4 regions of the Mesorhizobium sp. M8A.F.Ca.ET.208.01.1.1 genome follow, and region 3 is predicted to be linked to each of the others. Evidence: riboswitches for the same ligand, from Rfam matches in the RefSeq annotation. Region 3 holds a riboswitch; each other region holds the start of a gene.

Region 1 (4,949 bases), on a different contig from region 3:
CCGCAGACATCGATGATCGAAATGAACTGGCAGCGCGCATCGTCGCGCAGGAAGGTCATTACCTCGATCAGGTTTTGCGGCTCGACGTGAACGGTAAGCTCGCCATAAGCGAGCACAGCGTCGCTGAAGCGGCCAGGCAGCTTCTCGCCGAGATAGGTCGACAGTTCGCTAAGGGATGCGGCCATGGATTTACCGTTCGATCGTGCCGGTGCGGCGGATCTTCTTCTGCAGGAGAAGAATGCCGTAGAGCAGGGCTTCGGCGCTCGGCGGGCAGCCGGGCACATAGATGTCGACCGGCACGACCCGGTCGCAGCCGCGCACCACCGAATAGGAATAGTGGTAATAGCCGCCGCCATTGGCGCAGGAGCCCATCGAGATGACGTAGCGCGGCTCCGGCATCTGGTCGTAGACCTTGCGCAGCGCGGGCGCCATCTTGTTGGTCAGCGTGCCGGCCACGATCATGATGTCGGACTGGCGCGGAGACGCGCGCGGCGCGACACCGAAGCGCTCCGAATCGTAGCGCGGCATCGAGGTGTGGATCATCTCGACAGCGCAGCACGCCAGGCCGAAGGTCATGAACATCAACGAGCCGCTGCGCGCCCAGGTGATCAGCGCCTCGGTCGAGGTGACCAGAAAACCCTTGTCGGCAAGCTCATTGTTGATTTCGAGGAAGAAGGGATCGTCCTCCCCCACCGGCCTGCCGGTGTTGGGATCGATGATGCCCTTGGGCTTTGGCGCGACGAGGGTACCTGAACTGTCGTTCAATCCCATTCCAGCGCTCCTTTTTTCCATTCATAGGCAAAGCCGATGGTCAGCACTGCCAAAAACACCATCATCGACCAGAAGCCGAGCATGCCGATCTTCGAGAAGGACACCGCCCAGGGAAACAGGAAGGCCACTTCGAGGTCGAAGATGATGAACAGGATCGACACCAGGTAGAAACGAATGTCGAACTTCATGCGGGCGTCGTCGAACGAGTTGAAACCGCACTCGTAGGCGGAAAGCTTTTCGGGATCGGGGTTGCGGTACGCCACCAGGAACGGCGCGACCAGCAGCGCCAGGCCGACCACCAGCGCCACGCCGATGAACAGGACGATGGGCAGGTACGAACTGAGGAGTGCGTTCATGCAGCGGCTTTCCGTTGGCGCCAATCCACGTTGATTACAGCAGCGGACCTTAATGCGGAAGCGTGACAGTTTAACCGCTGAACCGTTTTAAGGAGCCTATGCTGCAACGCGGCGAGGGTTAGCGCAGCACTTCCAGCGAAGCAAGTCAAACCTTGTTCAAAACAACGAGCTGGACGGCATTCCGGGAGAAACTGGTCTCATAGGCTCCTGTTTGATTTCCTTCTCTTTTTACTCCACTTTTCTCTCCTGACAGGGTTGCCGCCAAAACCCTGCTAGCATGGGCTGGAATCACCCATCACACCTTTGTCAAAGCACCTCAGAGTGACGCCTGCATGAAGGAAAAGATCTCGCTTGCCGCCGCCCGGCGCATCGCGCTCGCAGCCCAGGGGTTTCTCGATCCCCGCCCCGCCGGCACACCCGACCGCCGCCATTTCGCCCGCGTCCTGTCCCGCACCGGCCTGCTGCAGATCGATTCCGTCAGTGCGGTGGTGCGTGCCCACTATATGCCGCTCTATTCGCGTCTGGGTCCCTATCCCGTCGCCTTGCTCGACAACGCCGCCGTGACGCGCAAGCGCACGGTGTTCGAATATTGGGCACACGAGGCCTCATTCCTGCCGGTCGAGACGTACCCGCTGATGCGCTGGCGCATGCAGCGCGCCGAGCAAGGCGATGAAATGTATCTGGGGCTGGCCAAATGGGGCCGTGAGCACGCTGCCTATATAGAAGAGATCTACCGCCAGGTCGTCGATCGTGGCCCGATCGCCGCTTCGGCGCTGGAAGGCCAGAAAGGCTCCGGCGGCTGGTGGGGTTGGAGCCACGCCAAGCACGCCTTCGAATGGCTGTTCTGGGCCGGCCGCATCACCACGGCGCACCGGCGCGGTTTCGAGCGCTTCTATGACCTGCCCGAGCGGGTGCTGCCGCAAGCGATCCTCGACCTGCCGGTACCGGCGGCCGAGGATGCACATCGCGAATTGCTGCGCATTTCCGCCCGCGCCCACGGCATCGCCACATCAGGCGACCTGCGCGACTATTTCCGGCTCTCCCCCGCCGACATGAAAGGCCGGCTCGAGGAACTGGTCGAACTCGGCGAGTTGTTGCCGGTCCGTGTCGAGGGGTGGGACAAGCCAGCTTACCTTCATAGGGATGCGCGTTTGCCACGCAAGATCGAGGCCCGCGCCCTGCTGGCGCCGTTCGATCCCGTCGTCTTCGAGCGCTCGCGCTCGGAGCGGCTGTTCGATTTTCACTATCGCATCGAAATCTACACCCCGGCCGAGAAGCGCCAATACGGCTACTATGTCCTGCCCTTCCTGCTTGGCGACAGGATCGTGGCGCGCGTCGACCTCAAAGCCGACCGGCCGGCCAGTGTCCTGCGCGTCCATGCCGCCTATGCCGAGCCCGGCGCGCCGCCTGAAACCGCCGCTGAACTTTTCGAGGAATTGAAGCAGATGCAGGGCTGGCTTGGGCTTGAACGCATCGAAGTGACGCCTGCCGGCGACCTCGGCCCGGCGCTGTCCGACATCGCGGTGTCGTAAGCTCGCGTTGACACCGCTGCCCGCAAGAGCCTAAATCCGATCCAGACGGTCTCCTCTCGGCAAAGGGAGGAGCCAAGAGGGAATGCGGTGCGGGCCGAAAAGCCCAAATCCGCGGCTGTCCCCGCAACTGTAAGCGAAGAGCCAAGGCCGAAAGCCACTGGGATTGTCCCGGGAAGGCGGCTACCCAAGGCGATGACCCGCGAGCCAGGAGACCTGCCGTCTGGAATGCAAGAATCCGATCGCCCGGCGGGTTTTCCGGGCAAGGAGCCTGATTTGGATCGCGACAGCAGTTTCTCGGCTGAAACAACGGACATTTCGTCCGGCGGGGATGATTCCCTGGCCGGCATCACTGTCATCGTCTGCGCCTCCTGTCGCGACGAGACCGGTTCCGACGCCCATCCCCGGGCCGGCGAACTTCTGGCTGAAGATACCCGCCAAGCCGCCTCGGGCGAGCAAATTCGCATCCGCACGGTCGAATGCCTCGGCAATTGCAAGCGCAGGCTGAGCGCCGCGATCCTGCGCGACGGATGCTGGAGCTATGTGTTCGGCGACCTGACCACAACCAGCGGCGCCGATCTCGTCGCCGGCGCGAAACTCTTCGCCACCTCGACCGACGGCCTCATTCCCTGGCGCGGCCGGCCCGATAGCCTCAAGCGCGGCCTCGTTGCCCGCATCCCTCCTCTCGACATGCTGAAGGACTTGATATGACCGCTCCAAATTCGGCCGGCAATCTCTCCCGCGTTCCCTGCACCGTCGTTACCGGCTTCCTCGGCGCCGGCAAGACGACGCTGGTCCGCCATCTCCTGGAAAATGCCGGCGGCAAGCGGATTGCCATCATCGTCAACGAATTCGGCGATATCGGCATCGACGGCGAAATCCTCAAGGGCTGCGGTATCGACACCTGCCCCGAGGAAAACATCGTCGAACTGGCCAATGGCTGCATCTGCTGCACCGTCGCCGACGATTTCGTGCCAGCGCTCGACCAGATCCTGTCGCTGACGCCGAAGGTCGACCACATCCTGATCGAAACCTCCGGTCTCGCCCTCCCCAAACCTTTGGTCCAGGCGTTCCAGTGGCCGACGGTGAAAAGCCGCGTCACCGTCGATGGCGTCATCGCCGTGGTCGACGGTCCCGCACTTGCGGAAGGCCGCGTCGCCAACGACATGGAAGCCCTGCAGGCGCAACGCGCCGGGGATGAAAGCCTCGACCATGACGATCCGGTCGAAGAGGTGTTCGAGGACCAGATCGCCTGCGCCGACCTGATCATCCTGTCGAAGAGCGACCTGATGGACGCCGAGGGCTCGGCCCGCGCCAACGCCATCGTCAACGAACACTCCGCCCGCGCGGTGAAGATCGTGCCGACGTCGCATGGCAAGGTCGATCCCTCGGTGCTGCTCGGGCTTGGTCTTGCCGTCGAGGACGACATCGAGAACCGCAAGTCCCATCACGACGGCGCATTCGACCACGAGCATGACGACTTCGACACATTCATCGTCGACATTCCCTCGATCGCCAATCCCGACGATCTGGCAAAACGTGTCGCAGAGGCCGCCGAACAGGAAAACGTGCTGCGTGTAAAAGGCTTCGTCGAGGTCGGCGGCAAGCCGATGCGGCTCCTGCTGCAGGCCGTCGGCCCACGCGTCAATCATTACTATGACCGTGCCTGGAGCGCCGAGGACGACCGCCGCTCGCGCCTGGTCGTCATTGGTCTCAAGGGGCTGAACCGTCCGGCGATCGAACGTATCCTCGCCGGCTGATTTCAGACACGGACCGCGATGCACATCCTCACCACGACCTCCGCTTCGCTTGACGACCTCGCCGAGCCTGTCGATCTCAGGCAGACGCCGGCGGATATCGTGGCCTTGTCCTTCACCGACAGCGATCTCGCCGGACTGGCGGCGGCGTGGAAGGCGGACGCCGACCGCCTGCCCTCCATGCGGCTTGCGGCACTGCGCGACCTGCGCCATCCCATGTCCGTCGACCTCTGGATCGACAGCGTCGCCCGCCATGCCAAGGTCATCCTGGTGCGCATCCTCGGCGGCAACGACTGGTGGCGCTATGGCTGCGACCAGCTGGCGGTGATTGCCCGTGAGCGCGGCATCAAACTGGCGCTGCTTCCGGGTGAAAGCCATGACGAGGATCTCAGGCTGATCGAAGCCTCGACGCTGCCACGCGCCGAACTCGACGGCCTGCTTGGCTATTTCCGAGAGGGCGGCCCGGCCAATATGAGCGCGCTGGTTCGGAGGCTGGCAGGCCTGGCTGGACAGGATACGTCCGTCGCCAGTCCGGT
Region 2 (4,949 bases), on a different contig from region 3:
TCGGCGAGTTCGTAAAGAAATTCGATCCGAAATGGGAGCGCGGCTGGATCGCCGAGCGGGAAGGCGAGGTCGTCGGCTCGGTCTTCGTCGTGCGCAAGTCGGATCAGGTGGCCAAGCTGCGGCTGCTCTATGTCGAACCGTCGGCGCGGGGCCTCGGCATCGGCAAACGGCTGGTCGAGGAATGCATCGGCTTTGCCCGCGCCAGGGGGTACAAGACGCTGACTTTGTGGACCAACGACATTCTGACCGCGGCCCGGCACCTCTACCAGGCGGCCGGTTTCAAGCTGACCGAGGAAGAGCCTCACCATTCCTTCGGCAAGGATCTGGTTGGCCAGAACTGGGATCTGGAGCTGTAGCGGCGCCTCTATGCCTTGACCGGCACCCAGATCTCCAGCCCGCCATTACCGGTGCGGGCATCGAATTCGGGCCCATAGCGCTCGAATTCCGGCGCGTCGGCGATTTCATGGCCGGAGGCCGGGAGCCAGCTGTTCCAGATCGTGTTGATCGTGCGCCGGATGGTCGAGATGTGCTCGCGATGCGTGAAAACGGCGTATTTCCGCGCCGGCACATGCACCCGGTAGAATTCCTTCGGCAGGTCGGAGAAGTCCGACACCTCGACGCCGACGACATAGTCGAAATTGCCGGCATCGTCGCCATTGAGGCAGACACCGTAGAAAACGCCTGGGACTTCGCCGGGGATGTTGCCGATATAAGGGCTGAAACGCTGCCACTGCATCGGAATGCCGGCGCTCGATTCGCAGCTGTAGCGCTCGCCGAAGCCGGCGATGAGGAAGGGTCGGCTGGTCTCGAAGCGCGGTGGTTCAAGGCTGGTGAGCAGGGTATGGTCCATCAAGATAGGCTCCACGAGATCGAGTGTCTTGGTCGAACCTTGCGCGCGCACCAGTTCCGGCGTGGTGCCGAACTGGTCGCGGAAGGCACGGGTGAAAGCCTCATGCGAGTTGTAGCCGGCGTCGAGCGCGACGCACAGTATGTCGGGCGCGCCGCCGGCGAGCCTGCGCGCCGCCTCGGTCAGCCGGCGCGAGCGCATGTAACCCATGACGGAACGGCCGGTGGCGGCGCCGAAGGCGCGCGTCACATGAAAGCGCGACACGCCGCTGCTGTGGGCGACGTCGTCGAGCGTAACAGCCTCCGGCAGATGGCTTTCGACAAACCATAGCGCTTTCTCGGTCGGGTTCATGTGCTCCTCGCATGTGGCGTCTTCACTCTGGCGCCTCGTTGCCCGGCCAGTTTGATCGAAATTGCGCATGGCGCAAAATCGAAAACGGCAACGCTGACAGGCGTGGACGCAAAGTCCGTCCGCGCCCATGCCGACGGCAGGCTTGCTCTCGTATGAGTTCTGTTATAACAAAACGAGGTATCGCCTTGCCTCGAATTCGCTCGCGGCATAGGCTGCGACTCGTGATGGTCCCCGAGCCGAAAGGCGAGGGGTGAAAAGGGAACGCGGTGAGACCCGGTTTTTGGGTCGAGGCCGCGGCTGCCCCCGCAACTGTAAGCGGCGAGCAAGATCCGGAACGCCACTGGCCGGCAAGGCTGGGAAGGCAGGATTGCGCAGAGACCCGTGAGCCAGGAGACCTGCCATCACTGAGTTGACCGGACGGGGTGTGCCGGGAGGAGACGTGGACATCGGTCTTGTCGGCCGGTCGACCAACATCCTTCCGTCGCCAGTTTTGAAAGTGACGTGAAGTTGGACGGCGCAATCGATCGTATTCAGCCCAGCCCGATGCACCAGATCATCGTGTGCACCCTTTGCCGCGACGTGCCGACCGGCGTCAGGTCGGGCGAAGGTTTGTGCGCCGAGTTGCGCTCCCGCCTCTCGGCCCAGCCTGACGTGGCGCATGGTTTCACGGTCGAGGGCGTGGCTTGCATGGCGGGTTGCGCGCGTCCCCTGACGGTGGCTTTCCAGGCACCAGGCAAGGCCGCCTATCTCTTCGGGTCGATCGACGCGCAGGCCGACGCCGCCGACCTCGTGCGATTCGCCCGGCTCTACGCTTCGCTTGCCGACGGCTGGTGCAATTCCGGACAACGTCCGCCGCGCCTGGCCGGCAAGACGCTTGCCCGCATTCCGGGGGCGGGCAAGCTGGCGGAAGGCAGTCGATGACAACGCCGCTTCTCGATGCGTGCGACCTGGGCGCGATAGCGAATGGCCGGCATCTGGTCCATGCGGTCAGCCTGTCGGTGACATCAGGCGACCGCCTTGCCATCATTGGCCCCAACGGCGCCGGCAAGACCACGTTGCTGCGCATGTTGTCCGGCATGCTCAGGCCGAGCTTCGGAGAGGTGAAGCTTGGCGGGCGGCGCCTGGACAGGATTTCGCCCGCCGAGCGGGCCCGGCATATCGCCGTCGTGGGCCAGAGCGACCAACCGGATCCGCGTTTGGCGGTGATCGACTATGTCGAGCTTGGCCGCGTCCCGCATGCCGGCCTGAGGGGCCGGAGCGAGGAACGCGACATTGTGGTGGACGCGCTGCGCCGGACCGGCCTGTTGTCGTTGCTCGGCCGGAGCATCGGCTCGCTGTCTGGTGGCGAACGCCAGCGCGCCCAGCTTGCGCGTGCCATCGCGCAGGAGCCCAAGATCCTTTTTCTCGACGAACCGACCAACCACCTCGACCCGCGCGCCCGCGCGCAGCTGCTCGAACTGGTGGCCGGCTTCGGCATGACCGTTATCGCGGTGCTGCACGATCTGACCCTGGTGGCACCCTTCGCCACCAGGGTCGCGGTGATGAACGAAGCCCGGCTGCAGGCGCTGGCGCCGCCGCACGAGGCGTTGACGCAACAGCTGATCCGCGAGATTTTCGGCGTCGACGTGTTTCGCCTGCGCCATCCCACCGAGGATCGCGAACTGACGGTGTTCGACCTTCCGAACCGCGCCTCGCCGCCATCCTGATCAACGCCCCTCATCGTCCGACACAGTTCAACTAAGGAGCAAATCCGTGAAACGCCTTGCCTTCTCGCTCGCCCTCTCGCTGCTGGCCTCGACGGCCTTCGCCTTCCCCGTCACCGTCGACAGCTGCGGCAAGCCGCTGACCTTCGACGCTCCGCCGAAGCGCGCCGTCATCCATGATCTCAACATGGCCGAGATGGCCTTCGCGCTGAAGCTGCAGCCTTCGATCGTCGGCCTGACGGGCATCAGTGGATGGTACAAGGTCGGCCCCGAATTCAAGGCCGAACAGGGTGCCATTCCCGAACTGGCGCCGAAATATCCGACCCTGGAGAACCTCGTCGCCGTCGAGCCCGACTTCTTCTTCGCCGGCTGGTACTACGGCATGAAGCCCGGCGGCGACGTGACGCCCGACACGCTCGCTCCGCACGGCATCAAGACGCTGGTACTGACCGAAAGCTGCGTCCACCTCGACAAGAGCCGCCCGGTCGCCTCCATGGACCTGCTCTATGGCGACGTCGAAAAGCTGGGCAAGATCTTCGGCAAGGAGGCAGAAGCGGAACAGCTTGTTGCCGGCTGGAAGGCGCAACTCGCCGAGATCAGCGCCAAGGTCGGCAGCGCGAAGGGAACACGCGTGTTCCTCTACGATTCCGGCGAGGACAAGCCGTTTACCGCGGGAAAATTCGCCATCCCCAGCGCCATGATCTCGGCGGCCGGCGGCGACAATATCATGGCCGACTTGGAAACGAGCTGGGGCAACACGGACTGGGAGACGGTGGCGGCGCGCAATCCGCAATTCCTCATCCTGCTCGATTATCAGGACGGCGGCGGCTACAGGAAACTGCTCGATTTCCTGAAGGCGCACCCGGCGATGAAGGAGACGGACGCGGTCAGGAACGAGCGCTTCGTGGCGCTTCGTTATGCCGAGCTGACACCAGGACCGGCGAACATCGAAGCCATCGGCCAGATCGCCAGGGCGATGCATCCGGAAGCGTTCTGATGGATCTTGCCCGAGAGCACAAATCCGGCGCGCTTTCAGGGCACAGGGCCTTCACGCTGGCCATGACGGCGGGCGCGGTGGCGCTCGTCGCTCTCGCGCTGCTGTCGATCGCTTATGGCTCGACGCTGATACCTCTGAGCGATGTCATCGCCGCCCTTGGCCGTGCCGTCGGACTGGACGAGCCTGAGATATCGGGCCCGGTCGGCAAGATCGTCGTCGACCTGCGGCTGCCGCGCACGATCCTGGCGATCTGTGTCGGCGGCGGGCTGGGCATCGTCGGCGCGCTTTTGCAGACGGTGACCCGTAACGATCTTGCCGACCCCTTCCTGTTCGGCCTGTCGTCGGGGGCCGCCGCCGGCGCGGTTTCCGTCATTACCGTGTTCGGCGACAGTTTCGGCATCTGGACCTTGCCCGTGGCTGCGTTCACTGGCGGCATCCTCGCCGCCTCCATCGTGCTTTTGCTGGTGGCGCGGGTGAGGGGGCAAGGTCCTGAGCGGCTGATCCTCGCCGGTCTTGCCGTTTCCTTCATGTTCACGGCCTTGACCAATTATCTGGTTTTTGCCGGTGACCAGCGCGCGGCTCATTCGGTCCTGTTCTGGACCATGGGCGGGCTCGGGCTGGCGCGCTGGGACAATGCGTGGCTGGGGGCGGTGGGCGCCGGCACGATCGCGGCCTACGGGCTGTGGAGCCATCGCAGCCTGGACGCTTTCCTCGCCGGTGAGAGCGCCGCCGAGAGTCTAGGCGTGCCGGTGGCGCGCATGCGCAGGACGACATTTCTCGTGGCCGCTTTCTCGACGGCAATCCTCGTCTCGGTCGCCGGCGTGATCGGCTTTGTCGGATTGATGATACCGCATCTGTCGCGGCCGCTGGCCGGTCCACTGCATCTGCGCCTGATCACAAGTTGTGCGCTGTTCGGGGCGGTGCTGCTGCTGGCAAGCGATCTCCTGGCCCGAACCTTGCTGCCGCCGCAGGAACTGCCGATCGGCATCATCACCAGCTCGCTCGGCGCGTTCTTCGTCGTCACCATGGTTGTCCGAAACCGCCTGTGAAG
Region 3 (4,949 bases):
GGCAATCTCAACATTCTCCACGGCATCGACCTCGACATCAAATCGGGCGAATTCATCGTCTTCGTCGGCCCGTCGGGCTGCGGCAAGTCGACCTTGCTGCGCTCGATCGCCGGGCTTGAGGAAATCACCTCGGGCGAACTCAAGATCGACGGCCAGGTGGTCAACGACGTGCCGCCATCGAAGCGCGGCATCGCCATGGTGTTCCAGTCCTACGCGCTCTATCCGCACATGACAGTCTACGACAACATGGCCTTCTCGATGAAGATCGGCAAGGAAAGCAAAGCCGAGATCGACAAACGGGTGCGGCAGGCCGCCGAAATCCTGCAGCTGACCAAATATCTCGACCGCCTGCCCAAGGCGATGTCGGGCGGCCAGCGTCAGCGTGTCGCCATCGGCCGCGCCATCGTGCGCAATCCAAAAGTGTTCCTGTTCGACGAACCGCTGTCGAACCTTGACGCGGCACTGCGCGTCGCCACGCGTATCGAGATCGCCAAGCTCAAGGAATCGATGCCCAACACGACCATGATCTATGTCACGCACGACCAGGTCGAGGCGATGACGCTGGCCGACCGCATCGTGGTGCTAAAGGATGGCCACATCGAGCAGGTCGGCACGCCCATGGAGCTCTACAAGAACCCCGGCAACCTATTCGTCGCCCAGTTCATCGGCTCGCCGGCCATGAACGTCCTGCCGGCCACGGTCGACAAGACGGGCAATCCGACCATCATCAGCCATGTCGGCGGCCGCAAGGCGACGGTGCCGATCGCGACGCCTGCTTCGGCAAAGGGAGCGGCGGTCAGCTTCGGCGTGCGGCCGGAAGATCTCGCGATCGCCAGTGGTGCGGACTATCTGTTCGAGGGGACGGTCGATTATGTCGAGCAACTCGGCGAGGTTCAGTTGGTCTATATCGACATCGGCCGTGCCGACCTGCCGCTGGTGACCAAGCTGCCGGGCAATGTCGAGATCAAGCGCGGCTCGACGCTACAGTTGACCGCCAATGCCGGCGACCTTCATATCTTCGATGCGGATGGACGGTCGTTCGCGCTGCACGAAGCGGAAGCAAAAGCCGCCTGAGGCCAGCCATGTCTCGACAACGCAAAAAGAGAGCAGCGGGCTGGCCCGCCGCTCTCTTTTTATACATCACGACGGCTGGTTAGTTGTTGCCGAAGAGATTGCGGTCTGCGCCGTGAGGGGCGGACTTCTGCACGTCGCCGGACGAGTTGAGCAGCTTGTAGATGGGTGAGTCGCTGTTGCGGACCGAACCCGTATGCGACGTATCGACATTGACGGTCGACGATGCAGTGGGCTGATTGGCGCCATTGGAGCCATAGTTGTCACTGCCGGCGAAAGTGCTGCCGGAGAGGGCCAGAACGGCGGCGGCAGCAATGAGGATCTTGTTCATTTCCAATACTCCTAACGTCTTGAATTCCACGAGTGGCGAGCGAGCCCGCCACTCGCAACAGGCGTCAACGGCCGAAGAGGTTGCGATCGCTACCCGGCCGGGCAGGCGCCTCGGTGGCCGGAGCCGACTTGCCGATCGATGCGGTGTTCGCGTTGTCGGTCGACGTGACAGCCGCCTGGTTGGCACCGCTCGAACCGTAGTTGTCGCTGCCGGCAAAGGCGCTGCCGGAGAGGGCCAGGACGGCGGCGGCGGCAATGAGGATCTTGTTCATTTTAGGTACTCCTGAATTTGTGGCATCCACCCCGCGCGGCAGGGTCGCCCCGCCGCAAGCCGGGGATCGGCTGTTAGTTGTTGCCGAAGAGATTGTGGTCGGCGCCCTGGGCAGGCGTCTGAGCAGCCGGCTCCGACTTGCTGGTCGAAGCGGTGTACGAGCTGTCGACAGTGGCAGCGGGGGTGGCGGCGTTCGAACCGTAATGGTCGCTACCAGCGAAGGCGCTGCCGGAAATGGCCAGAAGGGCGGCGGCAGTGAGAACAATCTTTTTCATTTTGGGTACTCCAGTATTTTTCCGTCCGTCTAGCGGCGTGTCTTGGGATTAAAATCGCGTCGTTCGGACCGCCCCGATGTGGGAGAGCACCTCTGCTGTTTCCAATCACGAAGTTGTTCAGCGTGGACCATGACCCTACCACTTGAAATTGTGCCAGTGATTTCCACATCTGTTATTTTCTGTCGTTATATCAATCAGTTAGCTAAAAATGGCACCCCGATCACCAACTGTATCGGAGGCTCGGCGTTCACACCGTCCTGCACGCACCGTCAACAGAAACGAACCGTTCGGTTCGATTTTAGAATCTGCTAATAGTCACTTTTCGAAACTGTTAACCTTTTCGCCCCCGGCAAAGGGGTCGAAAAACGGTGCCGGCGCGCCTGGCGACAGAAGGCAATTTGATGATGCGACCCCTGTCACGACGTTCCAGCATGCGTGTCGCGCCGCATGGATGCGATGTCGCTTTCATGCCGATGTCGCAAACCCTGCCGTGATTAGATCAGGCATCTCAGGTGCCGCTGCGTGACGACGGAGCGGAGAATTGGGAAGCCGGTCAGATTCCGGCGCTGCCCCCGCAACGGTGGTGGAGTTCAAGTCGCAACGGGAGACCACTGGGCGTAAGCCTGGGAAGGTGTCGCGATGGTCCGTAAGGACGACTCCAGAGCCCGGAAACCAGCCCGAGATGGCTAGAACTCGACTGATCGCGGTGGGCGGTCAAGAGGCGGATGGTGTTTGTCCGGCTTTGCGCCGATCTGCGTCCAGTCCTTCCTCAATCACCACCAGTTCAGTCCTTGAAAATGAGGACAGGACATGGACGCGCGCAACGACATGCTGAGGCTCTTGAACAGCCGCAGACAAGGCTTTTCGCTGGAACAGCCTTTTTACACCGACCCGGACTACTTCAAGCTCGACATGGAGCTGATCTGGTATCGCGACTGGCTGTTCATCGGCCATGATTGCGAATTGCCCAAGCCGGGCAGCTTCATCACCGTGCAGGTCGGCGACTATCCTATCGTGCTGGTGCGCGATCAGCAGGGCAAGATCAACGCCTTCCACAATTCCTGCCGCCATCGCGGCAGCCGCGTCTGCAACAGCGACAAGGGCATGGCCGCCAAACTGGTCTGTCCCTATCACCAGTGGACCTATGAGCTGGACGGGCGCCTGCTGTTCGCCCGCCAGATGGCCGAGGGGTTCGACAAGAGCCAGTTCGGGCTGAAGCCGGTCGCCTGCGAAAGCGTCGCCGGCTATGTCTTCATCTGCCTGGCCAAGGAGCCGGCCGACTTCGCGCCGATGCGGGCGATGATCGAGCCCTATCTCAAGCCGCACCGGCTGAGCGAGGCCAAGATCGCCTTCGAGAGCACGATCATCGAGAAGGGCAATTGGAAGCTGGTCTGGGAAAACAACCGCGAATGCTATCATTGCGCGGGCAATCATCCCGAACTGTGCAAGACCTTCCCGGAAGCACCGACCGTGACCGGCGTGCAAGGCGCCGACAGCGATCCGGAGATGCTGGCGCACTGGGCGAAGTGCGAAGCTGTTGGCCTGCCCAGCAAATTCCGCATCGACCCGGCCGGGCAATACCGCGCCACCCGCGCGCCGCTGCTGCGCGACGCCCAGAGCTACACGATGACCGGCAAGCGGGCGGTGAGGAAGGACCTGTCCGACAGCGTTTCGGCCGACCGCATCGGCACGCTGATGCACTATCACTACCCGACGACCTGGAACCACATCCTCGTGGATCATGCCGTCACCTTCCGCGTGCTGCCGGTCAGCGCCACCGAAACGGCGGTGACGACGAAGTGGTTGGTGCACAAGGACGCCGTCGAGGGTGTCGACTACGATCTCGCCGAACTCACCCATGTCTGGACCGAGACCAACGACCAGGATCGCCGCATCGTCGAGGAGAACGCTTTCGGTATCCTGTCGCCGGCCTATGAACCCGGCCCGTATTCGGAGCTGCATGAAGGCGGCGTCATCCAGTTCGTCGACTGGTATGCCCGCTTCATCGGTCCGCGCCTGGCCGAAGGCGGGCGGCCGGCGCTGCGCAGCGTCGCCTAGCGCATGTCACCCAAAAGTGTGCAGCGGTTTTGGGATCACGACATCCGCAAAATGAAAGGTATGCAGGGATGAATGCGATGACCGACCTTGGCCTCTATCGCCATCTCGACCAGATGGCGCCCTGGAACGACAGGCTGCAGGTGCTGGAAGTGACCGGTGTCAGCGACGAGGCGCCCGACGTCAAGACCTTCACCTTCCGGTCCGACAACCAGACCTGGTTCCGCTACAAGCCGGGCCAGTTCGTGACGCTGGAACTGCCGACGCCGGATGGGCCGCTGATGCGCACCTACACGCTGTCGTCGTCGCCGTCGCGGCCGTTCTCGATCGCGGTGACGGTGAAGGCGCAGGCGGGCAGCATCGGCACACGCTGGATGTTCGATCACCTGGCGCCCGGCTCGCACGTCAAGGCCTATGGACCGGGCGGCGACTTTTCACTGCACAGCCATCCGGCGGCGAAATATCTGTTCGTCTCGGCCGGCTCCGGCGTGACGCCGATGATGTCGATGCTGCGCTGGCTGAACGACTGTGCGCCATGGACCGATGTCGGTTTCGTCAACTGCGCGCGGCGCCCGGAAGAAATCATCTTCCGCAAGGAACTCGAACTGCTCGGCGGCCATATGCCTGGCCTGTCGCTCGGCTTCATGATCGAGGAGCGGTCGAGCCGCGAGGGCTGGTACGGCCATATGGGCCGCATCGACGCCATCCGGCTGCCGCTCCTGGCACCCGATTTCCGCGAACGCGAAATCTTCTGCTGTGGGCCCGATCCCTTCATGCGCGCCGTGCGCGGCATGCTCGAAGCCGCCGGCTTCGACATGGCAAAGTACCATCAGGAAAGCTTTGCCGCGCCGACCGTGGACGAAGTCCCGGCACCGTTTGCCGCGCCGGCTGAAGACGGCGCGGCAATTTCCGTCGAAGCCGCGACGCCGATCCGCTTCGCGCTTTCG
Region 4 (4,949 bases), on a different contig from region 3:
TTCATCGGCGGGATAGGCCGCCGGCCGGCGAAAGTAAATGCGTGTCGGTGACGCGGACGGCCAGCCTGTCGATCCGCTCAGCCTTCCGGCAGCGGAATGAATTCCTTCTCATCGCCAGGAACGATATCGAAGCGGCCGGTCTTCCATTCCTGCTTGGCCTGCTCGATGCGCTCCTTGGACGAGGAGACGAAATTCCACCAGATGTAGCGCTTCGAACCGAGTGAGGCGCCGCCGAACAGCATGAAATGCGCCCCGGTCAACGATGATATGACGATCTCGTCGCCGGGGCGGAACACCAGCAACCGTTCCGCCGGAAAGACGTCGCCCGAAATCGAGACTTCGCCCTCCAGCGTGTAGATGGCGCGCTCTTCCGCATCGGCCGGGATTTTGACACTGGCGCCGGGCGCCAGCCGCAAATCAGCGTAGAGCGTTTCGGAATCCGCCCGCACCGGAGACCGCAATCCCTGGAAATCACCGATGACGACGCGCCCGCTGACGCCTTCGGCATCGATTTCGGGAAGCCGAAGCGCCGCTGTGTTCTCGAACACCGGCGCAACCTCTTCCTTGCCGTCGGGCAATGCCAGCCAAGTCTGCAGGCCGGAGATGGACATCGGCGCGCCGCGCAATTCCTGCGGCGTGCGCTCGGAATGGACGATGCCGCGGCCCGCGGTCATCAGGTTCACGTCGCCGGGCTCGATCACCATTTCGGTGCCGAGCGAATCGCGGTGCCTGATCTTGCCGTCGAACAGATAGGTCACGGTCGACAGGCCGATATGCGGATGCGGACGGACATCGAGCGCCTGGCCGGCGCGCAGGATCGCGGGACCCATGCGGTCGAAAAAGATGAACGGCCCGACCAGGCGCCGCTTGGCGGTCGGCAAGGCGCGGCGCACTTCGAAGCCGCCAATATCCTTGGCGTTCGGGATGACCATCAGCTCGATCTGGTCGCTGGCGAAGGCATCGCCGGCCTCAGGGTCTTTCCCCGGGAAGAAGCTCATGAACTCTCCTGGTCAGCGCTCGGTGGCTGCCTCGGCCGCATCAGGCAAAGCGGATCGCGGCCTTTGCTCTTAGTTTGGCCGCCACCTCTTCGCGATTGCGCGGATGCTGGTGGGTTTCGAGGGAATCAAGCAATTCGCGTGCGGATGCCGCGATGGCTTCGACCGCATGATCGAACGCATGCTGGTTCTGTTTCGACGGCCGCGTCGTTCCGCTCAGCTTGCGGACAAACTGGAGTGCCGCGTCGCGGACTTCGTCATTGGTTGCCGGCGGATCAAAATTGAACAGGGTCTTGATGTTTCTGCACATCGTTTCCAAACCTCCTCTGGTCCGTTTCAATCGGGACGAACTGTATCCTCAATCATGATCGTGTCCAAAAATCGGTAAGGCTGCTCGGAGCCTTAGTCCGCGTCGAGCGGCTCGGTTCCAACCGGCTTGCCATCGCGCGACAGCCTGATCTTCTCGACCTTGTCTTCGGCTGCCTTCAGCAACCGGTCGCAATGCGCCTTCAGCGCCTCGCCACGCTCGTAGATCCGGATCGACTGGTCGAGCGGCACGTCGCCACGCTCGAGATCATCGACGATCTTCTCCAGCGCGTCGAGTGCCTGTTCGAAGCTCATCGCCTTGACGTCTTCATTGATCTCACCGCTCATCATTCATCCTTTCATCAGTCGCCCGACATGGGCGGCGACCGAAAATGCCAATCCCTGCAGATCGTAGCCACCCTCGAGTAGGCTGACGAGCCGGTTGCCGCCGTGGCGTGCGGCGCGCTGCATCAACTGGCCGGTCGCCCAGTCGAAATCGTCCTCGGTCAGATTGATCTCGGCCAGCGGGTCGCGGTGGTGCGCGTCGAAGCCGGCCGAAATGATGATCAGGTCGGGGGCGAAATTGTCGAGCGATGGCAGCACGCGCGACAGGAAGGCATCGCGAAACACCTCGCTGCCGGTCTGTGGCGCCAGCGGCGCGTTGACGATGTTGCCGGCACCGGTCTCGTTCTTCGCCCCGGTGCCTGGGTACAACGGCATCTGGTGCGTCGAGCAATAGAGCACCGACGGATCGTCCCAGAAAATATCCTGCGTGCCGTTGCCGTGATGCACGTCCCAGTCGACGACGGCGACACGCTCGGCGCCGTGCCTCTTCTGCGCGTAGCGGGCAGCGATCGCCGCCGTGTTGAAGAAGCAGAAGCCCATTGCGGTGGTCTTTTCGGCATGGTGGCCGGGCGGACGGGCGGCGACGAAGACATTGTCGGCGCGGCCCGCAAAGACGTCGTCGACGGCGGCGTTGGCGGCGCCGATCGCCGTGATCGCGGCCTGCCAGCTCTTCGGGCTGGCGGTGGTGTCGGCGTCGATGTGGGCAATGCCTTCGTGGGGGATGGCGGCGCGGACACGCGCGACGAAATCGGCGGGATGCGCATAGAGGATCGTCGCCTCGTCGCCTTGCGGTGCCTCGACGCGGTCGAGCGCGGCAAAAGCTTCGTCGTCGAGCACGCGCTCGATGGCGCGCAGGCGGTCGGGCCGCTCGGGGTGACCCGGCGGGGTGATGTGTTCGAGAAAGACGGGGTGCGTGTAGAGACGGGTAGCCATCTCCCCTATCTAGTGCCCCGGCGCCGTAATGGCCATGCATGGCGGCTTGATCGCTGGGGAAAATCACGCCTGCGTTGGCGTCGCTGCGGGGATTGGCGACGCCGGGGCTTCGGCGTAAGGTGACCGACACTGCCTGGTGCCTGCCGGTCTGTTTGTTTTAGCCGCATTCTGCGACGCCAAATGATTTCACTTGGCTGCAAATGCTCCGGCGGGAGAATCGGGAACACGGTTGAATTCCGTGGCGTGCCCAACGCTGTAAGGGGGACCGCGCCGGTAAATGCCACTGTCGATGACGGGAAGGCACCGGACGCGGGTTGATCCCGAGCCAGAAGACCGGCCTGGCAGGCATCGTCATCCGCATGGTCAGGCGGATGACATCAGAGCGATGTGGGTCCTCTTGGACGCGCAAAGTTCGCTCTGAGAATTTGAACTGCTGCAATCGCAAGGGGACAAGCGATGCCGGAAGCCATGACCGCTCCAATGGGCGATGGATTTGATCAGATAGCGCGTGACGCGGTTTATCGCGCCATGTTCACGCGGCGCGATGTCCGCAGCCATTTTACATCGGAGGCGATCGACGATGCAGTGCTGGCGCGGCTGCTGCTTGCCGCCCACCACGCGCCATCGGTCGGCTTCATGCAACCCTGGAATTTCATCGTCATCCGCGATGCCGCGCGACGGGCGAAGGTGCGCGACCTGTTCCTTGCCGCGCGCGAGCAAGAACTGCCGGCAATCGAGGCAGACCGGCAGGCGCTCTACCGCAACCTCAAGCTCGAAGGCATTTGCGAAAGCGCATTCAACATCTGTATCACCTGCGACCGCGAGCGCTCGAAAGGCTCGCCGCTGGGGCGCTGGCACAACCCGGAAATGGATCTCTACAGCACGGTCTGCGCGGTGCAGAATTTCTGGCTGGCCGCGCGCGCTGAAGGCATTGGCGTCGGCTGGGTCAGCATCATCGAGGCGCAAGCGCTGAACAGCCTGCTGTCTATCCCCGATCACGTGACGCCGATCGCCTATCTCTGCGTCGGTCGTGTCTCGGAGTTCGCGCCGAAACCGGACCTCGAAACGCATGGCTGGGGCCGACGCCTGCCGCTGCCCGACCTGATCATGAGCGAGACGTTTTGCGGCCAGGGTGAGGCACCGCTCAAATCGGCGGTGGCGCGCCTCGACACCGTCGCAGGTGCGCCCGCCAGCCCCGCCGATCAGCGCGTCGCGCCGGCCATGTCCCAGCGCGAGCCGCCGAAGGTGGAGAGCGCCTTGTCCTTGAGTTCCCGGAACTTCGACGAGGCTTCGGCCAGCCTGGCGTCCCAGGCGGCATCGGGCACCTGGCCCTCGATGGTCTTGAAATAGACCTGCATCAGGCAGGCAATGGCGAATGGCTCGATGAAGGCCGCCTTGAAAGCCCAGGCAAAGACGATGGCGAGCACGAAAGCCCAGCCGGCGAGTTGCCCGGGCATGACATAAAGAATGGCGGCTGCCGGAGCCAGCATCAGCAGGAAAATCACGAAAGACACGCCCCACATGATGACCGCCAGCCAGACGGCGTTCTTGACCATGGTCTTGCCGTTCTGGGCGTAGAGCACCACGCCTTGCCGCGCCGTCTCGAAGGGCGAGGACGAATTGATGCGGATATTGTAACCGAGAATGATCTCGTCGACATAGGTCAGCGACAGGCGGATCACCGTGTTGAGGAACGAGACCAGGCCGCTCAGGCCCGGAATGGGCAGGAAGGCCGCGATGCCGCCCAGCAGGCCGGTGATGGCGCGGATGGCGCCCTTGACCAACTGGTCGACGACGAAAAGGATGTTCGCCTCGGCAAAGCGCTCGGTCACAACCTCTTTCGCGTAGGCGATCTGGTTCTGGCCGTCGGGAACGTCATGTCCGTCGATCAGATGCACCATGACGGCGATATGGCCTGCCTTGACGACGTAGAGGATGTATTCGCGCAGCCAATAGACAGCGATCGAGACGACGCCGAATCCGACCACGCCGCCCCAAAGGGCAAAGGACAACGGTCCGTCGGGATCGGTGGAGATATGGCCGACGCCATAGCCGACCGAGGCACCGGTGCCGGTGGCCATGATGTAGGCCAGTGTGATGCCGAAATAGACGATCATGCGAAAGACAATGAAAGGCCAGGTCCGCATCATGATGGACACCGACCTGCCGATATCGAAATCCCACATGCCCCGAATCCCCCAGAGGTGGCTGTGGAGGATGCGCCCAAACCGGCTATTGTCAATTGCGGGCGGTGGCGGAAGCGCCACGGCGGCTCAGTTTGGCCGTGCTTCCGGTTTCTCGAGCAGGCCTTCGAGCAATTGCTTGAACGCGGCCACAACCTTCCTCGACGTCGCTTCGGGATCGTTCGAG

What was found. A riboswitch is a leader RNA that binds a small molecule or an ion and turns the genes downstream of it on or off. The one in region 3 is predicted to bind cobalamin.
Region 1: it holds a riboswitch for cobalamin, as region 3 does, so the genes downstream of both, EN851_RS01585 (DUF1636 family protein) here and EN851_RS24030 (aromatic ring-hydroxylating dioxygenase subunit alpha) in region 3, are expected to answer to the same signal.
Region 2: it holds a riboswitch for cobalamin, as region 3 does, so the genes downstream of both, EN851_RS08770 (DUF1636 family protein) here and EN851_RS24030 (aromatic ring-hydroxylating dioxygenase subunit alpha) in region 3, are expected to answer to the same signal.
Region 4: it holds a riboswitch for cobalamin, as region 3 does, so the genes downstream of both, bluB (5,6-dimethylbenzimidazole synthase) here and EN851_RS24030 (aromatic ring-hydroxylating dioxygenase subunit alpha) in region 3, are expected to answer to the same signal.

Annotation. Positions count from the first base shown of each region.
Region 1 is NZ_SRUT01000001.1:323,621-328,569, reverse strand. It holds gene EN851_RS01605 (NADH-quinone oxidoreductase subunit C) at 1-185, opposite strand, end outside; gene EN851_RS01600 (NADH-quinone oxidoreductase subunit B) at 190-771, opposite strand; gene EN851_RS01595 (NADH-quinone oxidoreductase subunit A) at 762-1,127, opposite strand; gene EN851_RS01590 (winged helix-turn-helix domain-containing protein) at 1,460-2,659, shown strand; cobalamin riboswitch at 2,689-2,895, shown strand; gene EN851_RS01585 (DUF1636 family protein) at 2,933-3,367, shown strand; gene cobW (cobalamin biosynthesis protein CobW) at 3,364-4,416, shown strand; gene EN851_RS01575 (cobaltochelatase subunit CobN) at 4,435-4,949, shown strand, end outside.
Region 2 is NZ_SRUT01000001.1:1,705,721-1,710,669, reverse strand. It holds gene EN851_RS08780 (helix-turn-helix domain-containing GNAT family N-acetyltransferase) at 1-356, shown strand, start outside; gene EN851_RS08775 (AraC family transcriptional regulator) at 365-1,198, opposite strand; cobalamin riboswitch at 1,407-1,616, shown strand; gene EN851_RS08770 (DUF1636 family protein) at 1,706-2,119, shown strand; gene EN851_RS08765 (ABC transporter ATP-binding protein) at 2,116-2,904, shown strand; gene EN851_RS08760 (ABC transporter substrate-binding protein) at 2,951-3,898, shown strand; gene EN851_RS08755 (iron ABC transporter permease) at 3,898-4,947, shown strand.
Region 3 is NZ_SRUT01000006.1:12,271-17,219, forward strand. It holds gene ugpC (sn-glycerol-3-phosphate ABC transporter ATP-binding protein UgpC) at 1-1,074, shown strand, start outside; gene EN851_RS24015 (DUF680 domain-containing protein) at 1,154-1,402, opposite strand; gene EN851_RS24020 (DUF680 domain-containing protein) at 1,467-1,673, opposite strand; gene EN851_RS24025 (DUF680 domain-containing protein) at 1,747-1,947, opposite strand; cobalamin riboswitch at 2,441-2,643, shown strand; gene EN851_RS24030 (aromatic ring-hydroxylating dioxygenase subunit alpha) at 2,758-4,005, shown strand; gene EN851_RS24035 (hybrid-cluster NAD(P)-dependent oxidoreductase) at 4,083-4,949, shown strand, end outside.
Region 4 is NZ_SRUT01000003.1:504,844-509,792, reverse strand. It holds gene dxs (1-deoxy-D-xylulose-5-phosphate synthase) at 1-5, opposite strand, end outside; gene EN851_RS19165 (pirin family protein) at 78-998, opposite strand; gene EN851_RS19160 (DUF2277 domain-containing protein) at 1,039-1,305, opposite strand; gene EN851_RS19155 (exodeoxyribonuclease VII small subunit) at 1,398-1,649, opposite strand; gene EN851_RS19150 (histone deacetylase family protein) at 1,653-2,579, opposite strand; cobalamin riboswitch at 2,754-2,936, shown strand; partial or broken gene bluB (5,6-dimethylbenzimidazole synthase) at 3,036-3,614, shown strand; gene EN851_RS19140 (hypothetical protein) at 3,782-4,765, opposite strand; gene EN851_RS19135 (TetR/AcrR family transcriptional regulator) at 4,853-4,949, opposite strand, start outside.